Linked DNA regions of Symmachiella macrocystis. The protein of the gene in region 1 interacts with the protein of each later gene in a pairwise test. Links are inferred from orthologs where the notes say so. Each region holds a gene or a part of one and is shown in the gene's direction. Other genes may lie near its edges.

What was found.
Region 2: the proteins of tpiA (region 1) and pepT interact in binary tests that used the Escherichia coli proteins (3 or more experiments, as listed by UniProt). The link is inferred for Symmachiella macrocystis from one-to-one orthologs.

What each region holds. Positions count from the first base shown.
Region 1 is NZ_SJPP01000001.1:3,969,820-3,977,357, forward strand. What follows is about bases 777-3,638. They hold tpiA (triose-phosphate isomerase), read left to right. Parts: upstream 777-1,751; coding sequence 1,752-2,525; downstream 2,526-3,638. Other genes in these bases: pheA (prephenate dehydratase), read left to right, coding at 777-1,423; secG (preprotein translocase subunit SecG), read left to right, coding at 2,623-3,063; CA54_RS15390 (YicC/YloC family endoribonuclease), read left to right, coding at 3,142-3,638. Outside these bases: more of pheA, read left to right, coding at 215-776; more of CA54_RS15390, read left to right, coding at 3,639-4,026; gmk (guanylate kinase), read left to right, coding at 4,123-4,716; CA54_RS15400 (DNA-directed RNA polymerase subunit omega), read left to right, coding at 4,721-4,990; bifunctional phosphopantothenoylcysteine decarboxylase/phosphopantothenate--cysteine ligase CoaBC, read left to right, coding at 5,183-5,731; CA54_RS15410 (mercuric reductase), read right to left, coding at 5,739-7,259; CA54_RS15415 (TVP38/TMEM64 family protein), read right to left, coding at 7,252-7,538. UniProt on the Escherichia coli protein: Involved in the gluconeogenesis. Catalyzes stereospecifically the conversion of dihydroxyacetone phosphate (DHAP) to D-glyceraldehyde-3-phosphate (G3P).
Region 2 is NZ_SJPP01000001.1:144,072-151,529, reverse strand. What follows is about bases 2,034-4,815. They hold pepT (peptidase T), read left to right. Parts: upstream 2,034-2,697; coding sequence 2,698-3,933; downstream 3,934-4,815. Other genes in these bases: CA54_RS00575 (methyltransferase domain-containing protein), read left to right, coding at 4,599-4,815; CA54_RS00585 (S1 RNA-binding domain-containing protein), read left to right, coding at 2,034-2,510. Also shown: CA54_RS00590 (formylglycine-generating enzyme family protein), read left to right, coding at 1-394; more of CA54_RS00585, read left to right, coding at 723-2,033; more of CA54_RS00575, read left to right, coding at 4,816-5,279; CA54_RS00570 (outer membrane protein assembly factor BamB family protein), read right to left, coding at 5,678-7,458. UniProt on the Escherichia coli protein: Cleaves the N-terminal amino acid of tripeptides.

The sequences.
Region 1 (7,538 bases):
TCCCCGCACGCATTCGCATGGAGACTAGAGCAACGTTCGGTGAGAGCCGTGCATTGCTCCTTCCACTGAATAGGACAGCTACCAGGACGGCTTTCACGACTCAAGACGAGCAACCAGACGCAACAGTATTCATAATAATGACTTACGCCCGCAGTCTTGACGGGCGGCCGGCACCCTCTGACCAGGGGCGTGAGACTCCGCCCGAAAGGCTCGCATGGCAAAAGCTAAAAGACCTGCGAAAAAACGCACCGCAACCAAACGCCCAGCCGCCAAACGGCCAGCGGCGAAAGCTACGTCCGCAAAACGCAAGAAACCCGCGTCAGCGCCAGCCACACGGAAGGCGCCTGCAAAGCGCGGCAGCGGAACGATTGACGTTCAGTTAAAAAAGCTGGACCGCGAAATCCTCAAGCTGATTAACAAGCGCGCGGAGCTCACGGCCAAGTCGCTCAATAAGATGCCCAACCCACAACAAGCCACATTCAATCCCGCGATTGACGATGAAATGTGGCAACAAGTTCAAAACGCCCATAAAGGACCGCTGCCAATCCAAGCTGTCCGTAGCGTCTTTCGGGAAATCATCAACGGTGGTAAAAGCTTAGTCAAGACTCAGCGGATCGCTTACCTGGGACCCGCTTTTAGCTTTACACATCTCGCCGCTATCGAACGTTTTGGCAAGACGGCCGATTTCATTCCGGTCAATAGTATTGCCACGGTGTTCGAGGAAGTGAATCGCGGACTGGCCGATTTTGGCATCGTTCCCATCGAAAACAGTACCGATGGGCGCGTGGTCGACACTTTGGATATGTTCACGCGGTTGCCTTTGAAAATCTGCGCCGAAGTCCAAATCAGCATCCATCACAATCTGATGTCACGCTGTCCCCGCGGCGAAATCACGGAAATCTACAGCAAACCGCAAGCACTTTCGCAATGTCGTGACTGGCTCAGCCGCAATATGCCGCAAGCACGGTTGATTGAGGTCACCAGTACGTCGACAGCCGCTCAGTTGGCGCGCGACAAGCAAGGTGTGGGAGCCATTGCCAGCTGGCAAGCCTCGACCGAGTATGACCTGCAGATCGTGGCTGAAGATATTCAAGACAACAAGAACAACGTCACTCGCTTTGCCGTGATCGGTGATCACGTGAACAAGGCGTCGGGCGATGACAAGACAGCGATTCTGCTGCAAATTTCGCACAAACCAGGCTCGCTGGCCGACACATTGGCGATCTTCAAGCGAAACAAGGTCAACTTGACCTGGATCGAGTCGTTTCCGTTGAAGGGGCCGGAAGTGGGTTATTTGTTCTTCTTGGACTTTGAAGGACATTCCAAAGAGGCCCGGGTCAAACGTGCATTGTCAGAACTGGAGCGGCGTGCGGTGCGGATCGAAGTGCTAGGTTCGTATCCCCGCAGCCCTTCGATTGAATAACCCATGCCCCTCGACCGATTGCTGTGTTGAGCACGGAACGCTCGGTTTGGTGCAACGGTCCTGACCGTTCTCGGCTAACTACGGGGATTTTCCAGGCTGCGTCCGCCTTGACGTTTCCCGGCGTGGGCACGAGAATCGCGACGGGGCGCTCCCTCCCCTCGATCATGGTCGTCTCCCGATGGCGAGGTTCCGCATTGGCGTTGCTGCAGTGCCTCGTGGGAATCGATCGGCTGGTGGGGAGTCGTTGAACATACAATTTGTGCCGCAGTCGCTCGATGTGCAGACTGGCGGCAAATTCTTAGAGAGCTAATTTGAAGGATATGGTGTTATGAGGCGGCTATTTGTTGCCGGGAACTGGAAAATGAACCTGCTGGGAGCCTCGGCAAAGCAACTCGCCGAGGGGGTCGCAGCGGCTGTTCCGGCGGATGAGTCAGCGATTGACGCGCTGGTTTGTCCCCCATACCCGTATTTACGGGCCGTGGGCGGGGCCGTAGATGGCAGTGGTGTGCAATTGGGCGCACAGGACGTTTACCACGAACCTGAAGGGGCCTTCACGGGCGAAGTCTCGGCCGACATGCTTGCCGATGTCGGGTGCGGCTGGGTGATTCTGGGGCACAGCGAACGGCGTCACGTCATTGGCGAAACGGATGAGCTGATCAACAAAAAGGTCGCCGCAGCACTCAAAGCGGGGCTGAAAGTGATGCTCTGCGTGGGGGAATTGCTGAGTGATCGCGAAGCCAATCAAACCGAAGCGGTCGTCGACGCACAATTGACTGGATCGCTGAAAGGGGTTAGCGACGCAGACATGGCGAATGTCGCAGTGGCCTACGAACCGGTGTGGGCCATCGGCACCGGCGTGACGGCTTCCAAAGAACAAGCGGAATCCGCCCATGCTCATGTTCGCAAATGGCTGGCGGGTCGTTACAATTCAGAGGTCGCCGAGGCCACGCGGATCCTCTACGGCGGCAGTGTCAAACCGGACAACGCTGCGGAATTGATGTCGCAGCCGAATATCGACGGTGTTCTGGTCGGCGGCGCGAGTCTGAAAACGGATTTATTCGTGCCGATCATCGAAGCGGCGCAGCAAGTTGCCGCGTCTTAAATTGCATTTGACCTATTCACGACCACCGGGACCAACGCCACGGGGCACGTCCATTTAATTTGCTGGCGCCGATCCGCGGCGGCGTTGAAAGGAAGTCATGGGAACTTTCATTTTAGTTTTGCTGACCATCACCGGTCTGTTGTTGATGTTTATTATCCTGCTGCAACGAGGACGTGGCGGCGGGCTGGCAGGTGCCTTGGGCGGGGCCGGGGGGCAAAGCGCCTTCGGGACCAAGGCGGGTGACGTGTTCACACGAATTACGGTTGGTTTGGCCGTGTTTTGGGTCGTGTTGGCTTGCGTCTCGATCTTTGTGGTCAAGCCGAACGACTTGTACGATGGGGGAACCCTCGGCAATAATCCTACTGCTGGCGTCAGCGCCGGTAAGGACAAAGGGGATGCGGAAAGTCAGGACGAGACGCCGAAAGCCGACGGTGATGAAGCGGCCGGCGAGTTGGACCTGGGTTCGCTCGAAGAAGAAACGCAGCCGGCAACTCCCCCCGCCGATACGACGAGCGGCACTCCCGAAAAGCAGGAATAGTATCGGGACGGACCCCCCCCCACAGTTACGCCGCAATCGGCGAATGGCCATTGATATGAGCAACAAGGCGTAATCGACGTGCTGTTGAGTATGACCGGGTTTGGCGAAACGCGCCACCAAGACGACCGCATGAGCGTGTCCGTCGAAGTACGTACCGTCAACAATCGCTACCTCAAACTGTCTATCAAATGCGCCGATGTGTACGGGGCTTTCGAAGGCGAAATCGAGAAGATCGCGCGCGAGTATATCTCGCGGGGAACGGTGATGGTCGCGGTTCGCGTAGAACGGGTTGCCACAGCTGCCGATGTGCGGCTCAATGAAATGGCGCTGCAAACTCTCAGTGAACAGTTGCAAGGACTCGCGGCAAAAATGGGTGACGTGGCGGTCGGGCCGCTTACCGATTTGTTGGCACTGCCCAATGCTGTGATCGATGACAGTAAACGCAACATCGACATCGACGCCGACTGGAAAATCATTCAAGACTGCCTGCACGGAGCGCTAAAGAACCTTCAACTGTTTCGCGAAGAAGAAGGCCGGTCCATGCGGGAGGATTTGCTCCTGCAAAAAGAGATTATCGCCAAACAGTTACAAAAAACGCGAGAACGCGCCCCGTTGGTGGTCAGTGAATACCGCGAAAAAATCCTAGACCGCGTACGAAAGACATTGGCCGAAACGGATGCCAAGGTCGATGAAACCAACCTGATTCGCGACGTCAGTATTTTTTCCGACCGAGCCGACATCAACGAAGAAATCGCGCGATTGGAGTGCCACCTGGATCAATTGGCTGCGTTTCTGAACGAGAAGTCGTCGTCCGGGCGGAAGCTGGAGTTTCTCAGCCAAGAGATGTTTCGCGAGATCAACACGATCGGCTCCAAGGCGAACGACGTGCAGATTGCCCACAGCGTGGTGGAAATGAAGGCCGCCATCGAAAAGATGCGGGAAATGTTGCAGAATATAGAATAGGCTCCCCCCGGCCGACCGGTAATACGACCGTGTCGAAACGGGAATTGAATTCACACGATTACCCCTTAACCCATTTTGTCGAACTCAGCTTGCACCGTGACCGCACCGGAAACTCGCCCTTTTGTTGATATTCGCGTCTTAGTGCTTTCCGGACCAAGTGGAAGCGGAAAGTCGACGATTGTGGACCGTCTGGTGAACGTGGCGCCGGTACAATTGGTCAAGGTGGTCTCAGCCACAACACGACCACCGCGGGCGGGTGAGGTCAACGGGCGGGATTACTACTTTTTGTCGCCAGAGGAATTTGAGCAAAAACGCCAAGCCGGAGAATTCATCGAATGCGAGGAAGTGCACGGCAACGGAAACTGGTACGGCACACTGCGTAGCGAACTGACCCGCGCCCAACAAGCCGGGGCATGGGCCTTCTTGGAAATCGACGTCCAAGGTGCTTTGTCGATCATCAAGGAATACCCCGACGCGGTGTCGGTGTTTTTGACGACCGCCTCGGAAGGGGACTATGAACAACGCCTGCGCAACCGCGGGACGGAGTCGGAAGATGCGATCCAGCAGCGATTGGAAACGGCTCGACGGGAATTGAAACTGTCTAAAGAATACAAACATATCGTAGTCAACGACGACTTGGACCGAGCGGTCTCCGAGATCTGTCACATACTTGCAAGTGCGGAGGGTTAAGACATTGTACGATGAACTGATGGAAGAACAGATTGTCAATAAAGTGGGCGGCCGGTTTAAGCTATCCACATTGATTCAAAAGCGAATGGTGGCGCTCAACCGCGGTTCCCGGCCCTTGGTGGAAATTCAATCCAAGGATGCCATGGAGATCGTGATTCGCGAAATCATGGAAGATAAAATCTATCTCGACAACTCGGGGAACTTGGCGATTGCCGCCGACGAGGGTCCGGATGCCGACGGTGACGACGCCGGTCCCAGCCTGGAAGATCTCTAAAGCCCGTATCAAAACCTAGTTGAGTTAGTTCTGAAAACTCGCAGAGCGGTCTCAGCGCGACGTGTCTGAGGGTTTGCAAACGGCTGGCAGGAATCTGTTTCGTCACGCATCATGCTCGATGGATAGGTTTTGTATTCAATGACTGGGAAGGACCGGTTGATCCCGCCGCCCCGGCCAGATTGAGAACGATCCATGAATGACCGCGAAGTATTATTGGGCGTGACAGGTGGCATCGCCGCCTATAAGACGGCCGAACTCTGCAGCCGGTTGGTTCAAGCCGGCGCGGGGGTTTCGGTGGTCATGACCACCTCCGCCGAGAAATTCATCGGCCCGACGACGTTTGAAGCCCTGACCGGGCGCCCGGTGCATCGGCAACTCTTTCAACCGCAAGAACACCATATCGGTGAGCACATTGGCTTGGTCCGCCGTGCGGATTTGCTGGTCGTGGCCCCCGCCTCGGCGAATTGTCTGGCAAAATTCGCACACGGCCTCGCCGACGATTTGCTCTCCACCATCGCACTGACGCACACCGGCCCCATCTTGATGGCGCCGGCAATGAATAGCGAAATGTGGCAAAAGCCATCCGTGCAGCGCAACATCGCGCAACTGCGCGAAGACGGTGTACTGTTCATCGAACCAGGCAGCGGCTGGCTCAGCTGCGGCCAAGTCGGCCCCGGCCGCATGGCAGAAGCGGCCGAAATTTTGGACCGCGTGCGGGAATTGCTGGACGTATCGAGTTAGTTGTATTTCACAGCGTCCAGGACAGCCATTTCTCAAACAGCTTTTTCACCAGCGGTGTGAGCCGGGTGCGGTTGTAGGCGTCGGCGGTGCGTTTGATGGCTTCGGCTTGGGTGGGGTAGGGGTGGATCGTTTTGGCGATCTTGCCCAGGCCCACGTTGCCGGTCATTGCTGTCGTGATTTGTGAGATCATGTCTCCCGCATGAGAGGCGACGATGGTGGCGCCGATGATTTTATCGGTGCCGCGTCGCAGATGGATTTTGATGAAACCATCGGTTCCGCCATCTAAAATTGCCCGGTCGACGCCGGACAGTTCCTGCTTGAACGTATCGACCTCGAATCCTTTTTCTTGGGCCTGGTACTCAGAGAGTCCGACGTGGGCAATCTCCGGGTCGGTGAAAGTACACCAGGGGATGTTGAGCGAGGACGTCTTGGCCCGGCCTTTGAACAGCGCGTTCTGGATAACGATACGGGCCATGGCATCGGCGGTGTGGGTGAATTTGTAGGGAAAGCAGATATCACCGGCGGCAAAGACATTGTGATTCGTTGTGCGGAGCTTGTCATCGACAACCACGCCGGTTTTTTTGTCGTATTCAACGCCGGCAGCTTCCAGGCCAAGCCCTTCGACGTTCGGTTGCCGTCCGGCGCTGACCAGAATCGCATCGCAATCGATCTGCCTCGCCGCGCCGCCTGCGATGAAGGTGATTGATTTATCAGTGCCGTTGTCGCGGACGGAATCAATGTGACAATCGACGTGAAGGTCCACGCCATCGGCGACCAAGGCTTGCTGAACGATTGCTGCTGCCTCTGCATCTTCTCGGTGAAGAACGTGCGAGTTGGATTCCAGCAAGGTGACGTGCGAGCCGAAGCGGGCGAAGGCTTGCACCATTTCGCAGCCGATCGGGCCACCGCCGATGACGGCCAGTCGGCGGGGAAGCTCGGTTAAGGTAAACAGAGTTTCGTTCGTGAGATAAGCTACGTCGTCGAGTCCGGGGATCGGGGGCATAACTGCCCGCCCGCCGGTGGCGATCACGGCTTTTTTGAAATTCAATGTTTGCCCGTCCACCTCGATCTTATCGGAGCTGGTAAAGGCTCCCTGACCCAGAAAGACATCGACGCCGTTGTCGCGAAATCGTGCCGCTGAGTCGTGTGGGCTAATCTCGGCCCGCAGGCGGCGCATGCGCTGCATCACGGCGGGGAAGTCGACAGTGACTTCGCCAGAAACATTCACGCCGAACTCAGCCGCCCGGCGGATTTGAGCGGCGACGCGCGAGGAACGGATCAGCGCTTTGGAGGGGACGCAGCCCACGTTGAGGCAATCGCCTCCCATCAGATTCCGTTCAATCAACGCCACCTTGGCTCCCAATCCAGCGGCGCCGATGGCTGCGACCAGTCCGGCGGTGCCGGCTCCGATGATCACGAGATGATACCGCGGCTGCGGTTGCGGGTTTTTCCAGTCCGACGGATGTACGTTCGCGACGAGCTCGGCGTTGTAGGAGTCGGCTGGGAGGACTTCAATCGGATCAGACAACGGGTGGGTCTCCGTCAGGGGGTGGTTGGTCGGAGCTCTGCTTGGCTTCGGGGCTTTCGCTGGGTGCGCTGGCCGGCAGTGCGTCTCGTAGCGATTTTTGTGCGATGCGGGTGATGAAAACCGTGGCGACAACGGTCATGACTAGTCCGAATCCGAACAGCAGTTTTTGCCCCAAGCCGCCGTCATAATTTCCGGTAGACAGATCCGCCAAACTTTTCAAAGCCGATCCGATGTACACATACATCGCCGTTCCTGGCAACATACCAATCCAGGAGGCGA
Region 2 (7,458 bases), 3.8 Mb from region 1 along the record:
CTATAGCTATGGCGAGAGTGCCAAGGGTGACGGAGACGTCGGCAAAGAGGCTTCGGTGTTAAGTGCGTATGCTTGGCACACGGGGAATGCGGCGGGCAACGACCCCCCAGTCGGCGCGCTGAAGCCGAATGCGTGGGGGCTGTACGACATGCATGGTTACCTGTGGGAATTCGTCAGTGACAGTTGGAGCGATGATTATTCGGCTGCGCCGACAGACGGAAAAAGCCATGCCCCGCAGCGCGCATTGGGCAAAGACGGACAGGTTGTGATGCGTGGTGGGTCCTGGAAAGATCGCTATGAAGAACTCCGGAGCAGCGTTCGAAAGAAGGGTCCGAACGGTTTGAAAGACGATGCTGTTGGGTTTCGCTGCGTGAAAGATCGCGTCAAACCTTAATTTCCTCTCCAAATCGATATTGTGAATATTCCAAATTTGTGGCCATTTTGACGTTACTTTCCATCGCAAGTTGTTTACGCTTGCCTCTTAACGGTGATGTGCGTACGCGCAACAGCGACGTGCAGAAGTTCAGGCGAGGGGGAGTGGCTCCTTCGGTTGAGCGACAGACCACCGCGAGCCGCTCGTACAGATTCCCAAACAACTCCGGTTTTTTGGTGGCCTGGCAGTGGTTATCGATCAACGACATGATTTCGCTACGTAGAGTCCGGTTGCCCGAGAAATGCAAAGTCATTTCGCCGGCATCCACAAAGTTCATCAGGATGTAGTTATGAATTCGGAACAGTCCACTTCAAGTCACAATCCCAATACTAATCAGACGCCCGTGGATGAGCCCGCCGAAGCTGGCGTCGATCAAAAGCCCGCTGACAGCGAAGAGTCATCGCTCCCTACGGCGTCGCCCGAGGCGGGACGGACTGAACCGGAAACCCCGGCTGTGGCCGCCAGCTCTCCCGAGGAGACGAAGCCCGCTGCCGAAGCAACCGATGCTGTTGCCAGTTCACCGGAGCCGCCAGCAGAAGCTGCAGCACCCGAAACGGAAACGCCAGCTACTGAAGCACCGGTCGCAGCATCAACCCCTGATGCGGCGAGTGCGGAACCAGCAGCGCGGCCGCGTGTGAAACTGAACCCGACTGTCGATCCGGCTATGTCTGTGGCGATTCCCAGTCCGTCGCTTGCCGATTCCCGACCGACTAAGCCATCCACCGAGACAGAACCGACCGGTGAAGAAGCGGCTGCAGTCGCTGAAGCACAGGCTGTCCAGTCGACACCTCCTCCGCCCGCGACGCCCTCAGCCGATCCGGTGGCGCTCCCCCCGGCGAACGTCGACTTAGAAGCGGACGTCGAAGCGGAACTTGCCGCTGCCTTAGCTGGCGAAAAACCGACCGAGACGCCGAAGGTTGTGGCGGCTGAAGGTGGGGAAACGACGGAACCGGTCACTGAAGAAGACCTCGAGCCGGGCACAAAACTCAAAGGCCGCGTGCAGTCGATCCAAAAGGACAGCATTCTGCTCGACGTCGGTTTTCGTTCGTCAGCCATGATTCAGCTGCGGCAGTTCGAAGGGCGCAAGCAACCGCAGCTGGGGCAGGAACTAGAAATTGTCATTGATCGTTTCGACGCCGCTGACGGTTTATTGTTAGCCAGTCTGCCGCGGATGGCTCGTTCCGCTGGCAATTGGGATGAAGTCTCGGTCGGACAGATCGTAGACTGTTTGGTCAAAAAATCGAATAAAGGCGGACTGGAAGTCACCGTCAGCAACTTGCGGGGATTCATGCCGGCCAGCCAAGTTGACTTGGGTTTTGTGGAGAGTTTGGACGAATACGTCGGCCAAAAGCTGACCGTGAAGATTATTGAAGTCAAACCCGAGAAACGAAACCTGGTGGTCAGCCGCCGCGCCTACCAGCAGTCCGAGCGGGAAGAAGTTGCTCAAGACTTGTGGAAAACGTTGGAAGCAGGTCAAACGCATTCCGGCACGATCAAGACCGTCAAGGATTATGGGGCGTTCGTCGACATCGGCGGGATTGACGGCTTGTTGCACGTGGCTGAGATGAGTTGGACGCGGGTCAATCATCCGCGCGACATTCTCAAAGTCGGGCAACAACTCGACGTGCAGTTGATTTCGGTCGACGCCGAGAAAAAGAAAATCAGCCTGAGCCTTAAGCAGTTGAAGAAAAACCCCTGGGATGACTGCGTGCAGCGGTATCCCGTGGAGTCGATTGTTCAGGGCAAGGTGACCAACATCACCAATTTTGGCGCTTTCATCGAAATTGAAGAGGGCGTCGAAGGGTTGATTCACATCAGCGAAATCGACTATCGCCGCATCAACAAAGTGTCGGACGTCTTGAAAGAAGGGCAGGAAGTGGAGGCCAAGGTTGTTTCCATTGATGGGGAACGCAAACGGATTGGCCTGTCGATGAAAGCCCTCAAGGCCAAACCGGAGACGGCGAAAAAGCCCAAGGATGAAGACCTCTCACCCAGCGGCGGAGAAGCGTACCAACGCAAACGCAAAGGTCCGCTCAAAGGGGGCACAGGCGGCAGCAGCGGACCGCTGTTTGGTTGATCGTATTAGCGGTGTTACGATGGTTTCGTAGACCGCTGGTGGCGGATTCCGGCAACCCCTGTTCTTGGTGTTGCGATCTAATTAATCCTTGATCCATGTTTCATCCGTGTTCCCTCTGTGGCTAAAATACCCGCCACGGCATTCATGATGGTCCACTTGATTCGACAGGCTAAAGGAGACACGCCCCGTGACCACGCTACTCGACCGGTTTTTGCGCTATGTACGGATTGATACGCAAGCCGATGAAACCAGCGACACTTCACCTAGCACGAGCAAACAACTGACATTATCGCGGCTACTGGCCGAGGAATGTGAGGCGATCGGGCTAGCGGATGTCTCCTGCGACAAGTTCGGCAACGTGATGGCCACGATTCCCGCGACGGTGGATCACGACGCCCCGGTGATCGTCTGGGTGGCACATGTCGACACGTCGCCCGAATTCACAGCCGAGAACGTCAAGCCGATCGTGCATGAGAATTACTCCGGCGGCGACATCGTATTGCCGGGCGATTCGACGCAAGTGATTCGCGTGGATGACAATCCCGTTTTGCGGGAGTTGATCGGTTCGACGATTATCACCACCGACGGAACAACGTTGTTGGGGGCGGATGACAAAGCTGGGGTGGCGGTGATCATGACCGCGGCGGCGTGGCTGATTTGCGATAATACCTTGCCGCGTGGGCCGGTGCGGGTTTGTTTTACCTGCGACGAAGAGATCGGGCGGGGGACGGAGAACCTGGATCTGAAAAAACTGGGCGGCGTCTGCGGTTATACGCTCGACGGTGAAGGGCGGGGAATGATCGACAACGAGACCTTCTCGGCCGATCAAGCGGTGATCACCGTGACGGGCGTGAACACGCATCCATCAAAGGGCAAAGGGGTGATGGTCAATGCGATTCGGATTTTAAGCCGCTATATCGCCGCAATGCCGACCGATTGGCTGAGTCCGGAAACGACTGACGACCGCAATGGGTTTTTGCATCCGTATGTCTTCGAAGGGGGCGTAGCGCAGTCGACGGCACGGATTATTCTACGGGATTTCGATACGGCGAAATTGGCGGAGTATGCGGAACTGTTGGAGGAAATTGCCGAGCCGCTTCGGGAAGAATTTCCAGAGGCCAAGATCGACGTGGCGATTTCGCAGCAGTATCGCAATATGGCCGACGGTTTGAAAACCGAGCCGCGGGCGGTCGCCAAAGCGGTCGAAGCGATGCAAGCGGTGGGGATCGATCCGCTACTGAGCATCATTCGCGGCGGGACAGACGGCTCGCTTTTAACAGAACAAGGCCTGCCAACACCGAACCTTTCCACCGGCCAACACAACCCACACTCGCCACGAGAATGGGCGAGTCTGGATGAGATGCAAACGGCAGCGGATGTGTTGATTAAGCTGGCTGAAGCGTGGAGCACGGAGCGGGTTTGAGCTTAACGCAGCGGAGCCGTAATCTAATCTGACCGTTCATTGCTTAGCCACAGATTGAACACGGATAAAACACAGATTTTCCGTCGGGACTCTCTAACATCCCAAACCGACGGCTTGCCGTCGCATTGTGCGTTCCGTGCCAGACGACGCGCCGGTGTATTGGCAGCGGTGTATATCGCTCGAGCGCTCTCTGCTAACTCAAGTCTCTTTTAAAAACGATCTTCCCGCCACGTAGCGGTCATTCCTGAACCGGTTGATCCTGGTTCCTTTTCTTTGCGGCCTTGGCGAGTTTGCGTGAGGCTTTTTTTCTGCGTTTTTGGGAATATCCGAGATCGATGAGGCCGGTGACAGTCCTCCTCGACTGATGTCGATCATGATATTTGCTGGGTGACTCAGTCGGGCAGGCATTGTATTTGACCCAACCGTGTTAGACTGGGGAAGACGGGATGCTTGTGTTCTGATTGCTCTTGACGGATTTCGCGGATTGTCTTAAATCCACGCGGCGATTTGGGATGGGCTCTCCCCTTTTAGGATTTCAGGAGTGTATACCGGTGAATGCAGTTGCAAAAGAAGTGTGGACGAGAATGCCGGTTTTCGTGAGAAGATTCCTGCACGCGACCAAAACCGATCTGCTCGCCAGACGCTCGCAAAATCAACAAGTCGGTATGGAGAAAGATAGGAACTGGCAGAAGTATTTCTCCGACCAACTTTCCGGCAGGGGGTTGGAGATCGGGGCTCTGCACCAACCGATGCTGACCCATGACCGGATGCAGGTCGACTATATCGATCGTTTGACCACAGCGGACTTGCGGCTACAGTACCCCGAACTCAACAATTTGCCGTTGGTTGAACCGAACCTCATTGGTGATGGGGAAACGTTGGCGAACGTGGAGAATGACAGCTACGATTTTCTGGTTGCATCGCATGTCATCGAACACATGAAAAACCCGCTGGGCTCATTGGCGCAATGGTGCCGCGTGGTCAAGCCAGGAGGGAGAGTCTATCTCGCAGTTCCGGATAAGCGGGCGACCTTTGATGTGAAACGTGAGCGGACCTCGCTTGCGCATCTGATCTTGGATTACCAGCGTCCCTCAGCTGAGCGTGACTATGAACACTACCTCGATTATGCAAATCTGGTGAACCATACCAGCGGCGACGAAGCGATTGTAGAGGCCGACCGACTTTGGGAAATCGACTATAGCATTCATTTTCACGTCTTCATTCCTGAGGACGTCACGGAACTCGTGAATTGGTTTTCCGCTCACGTCTCGCCGGTCAAAATTCTGAAAGGGCCGGTCAGGAATTCGGGCAGCCATGAATTCCACTTCTTGCTGCAAGTGGATTGAATTTGGGGCTGTGCTGCACAACGAAAAAAGCCTCACGCAAAGCCGCAAAACTCGCAAAGCGGTTTGCAATGTCGATTTGATTGGGATGGGTTGTTGTCGATCACGTCGACGCACGACGCAACAGCTTCGGCCGATACCGCCTATCTTATCCCCACCGCGAGAAGCCCCGTGAACGAGGCTCCGTAGTGCACTGTCACGGGCCGATAGACCCGCCGTGAACGACGGGCCTATTACCGCTGCGCGGCCAACGCCGGTAAACCGGCGTCATGCAGATCCCGGCCATCCCGGCCTCCGGACCGGTGCTTGCCAGACTGTCGGTCTTCATCAAAGAACAAACCTGCGTAGAAATCGTCTAGCGCGACTGCGAACGGTCGGTTTGGGTGACCCACCCGGGGTAATTAATCCTCAGCGATTACCTCGACGCCGGATAGGACGGCCTTGTTCGGGCCGGTGGTCCCTAAACCGATGGTGAGGGTTTCTTCGATGGGGATGCCGTGGAACTCACGTATCACCGCACGTTGGGGGCCCTCAGCGGCGGCGGTGATGTCGAAGTCTTTAAGCACGGTTGTGTCTTGTAATGTGACATCGAACTGCCGTTGGCCTGGTTGCAAAGAGGAATTAGGCTCGGTGAAGAAGAGCCGTACCGTGTAGGGCCGGATTGCGACTTCCGCCTTCTTGGGAGCACTGTCCCCTATGTCTAATACCAACTGCGGGGCTCCCTCTTTGTCGCGGTCGCGGGCCTTGGCGACGTGGCTGCCCGAGCCTTCGATGAGAAATGCAACGGCGTTGCCCGGTTTCCAATCGGGACCGTCGACGATTTCCTGCAGCAGGGCTGTCAAATCGGCGGTGCGTTGATCGAGGCCGGTGTCTCCCTCTTTGAGCCACGGTTTGGGTTTCCAATTGACTTCGGCCTTCGTCCGCTTGCGGGAGGAGAGGTTGTCTACTTCCTTTGTAAATTCCGCGGCGTTGGCTGTGGCTTCGGCGGTGATGGTCATATCCGCTTCGGCGCTGGAAGGCTCATCGACTTTGAACTGAATGTAGGCGGACTTAATTTTGGTGCCGCGAGGGATCGGGACGTCCTGAAAACGAATCCCGACCGTTTGGCTGCTGCTATCTTCGACCAATTCCAAGTCACTGCTTCCCAGCGAGACGTCGCCGTTCGAAGCTTCTTCCGCATCGTCGCTGTCCTGTTTGACGGGAACATGCAGGCCAGCTTGATCATTCTGTTTTGGTGTGAGGTGAATCACGATGTCCTGGGCGCCGGTGACTCCCGAAGCGGCGACCCATGGTTGTTCACCGTCGATTCGCGATGCGTGGTGCCGAAAGTAATCGATGTCTCCGTTGACGCTGACATCGATATTTGGGGAGGGGCCGCCCACACTGGGGAACTCCATCCACAGCGTGCCGTTATCCGCGCGACGATCGCCCGGCGCGCCGAAATTAATGCCGACCTGTTTGACACGGTTGCCATCATAGGCGAAGTCGTTGTGCGTCCAGATTTCTAGTCCCGGCATGTGCACCATGGCCAGCGATGTTTGGTTTTGGAAGGAACAACGGCAGGTGCGGGTGTAATCGGGGGCGTTGAGCAAACCACCGGCGGCGATCAAGTTGGACGTACAGCCCGATTTGAATCCACCGAAGTGTCCCGTCCCGCCATCGCCGGTGAGATCAAAAAACGCAGCGGCCGACGAACGGAACGTAATTAGATTCTCGCTGGCGATGGGGTAGTTGCACCCTTTGGTCGAAACGAATGTCCATTCCGCTTTTTGACCGGTGATTGGATCGGTGCGATACCTGACATCGCCGGTGAGTAGGCTGTACATTTTTCCGCCGGCAATGATGTCATCGCCATGCAGAATGGGCGGAGTGGAATATTTCAGCGGCTTGTCCCAGACGACCTCACCGGATTTCGCCTTATAAGCGATCATTCTCGATCCATCTTCGGTACGAACCGTATCATTCGAGGGGCGGGTCGATTGCAACATGAGACCGTGCTCTTGGGAGCAGCTCAGCCAAGTGCCGAAGACATTTTCATTGGTTTGCCAAAGCGGTTCGCCCGTTTGCAGGTCGTAGGCGGTCAATTTGTAGGTTTCGGGCTTGGCTTGTCCCCGGCGCCGGAGTTTCTCTTCCAAGTTGGGCGGCAATTTGTCCAAGCAGTACAAAACACCGTCCATGGCTG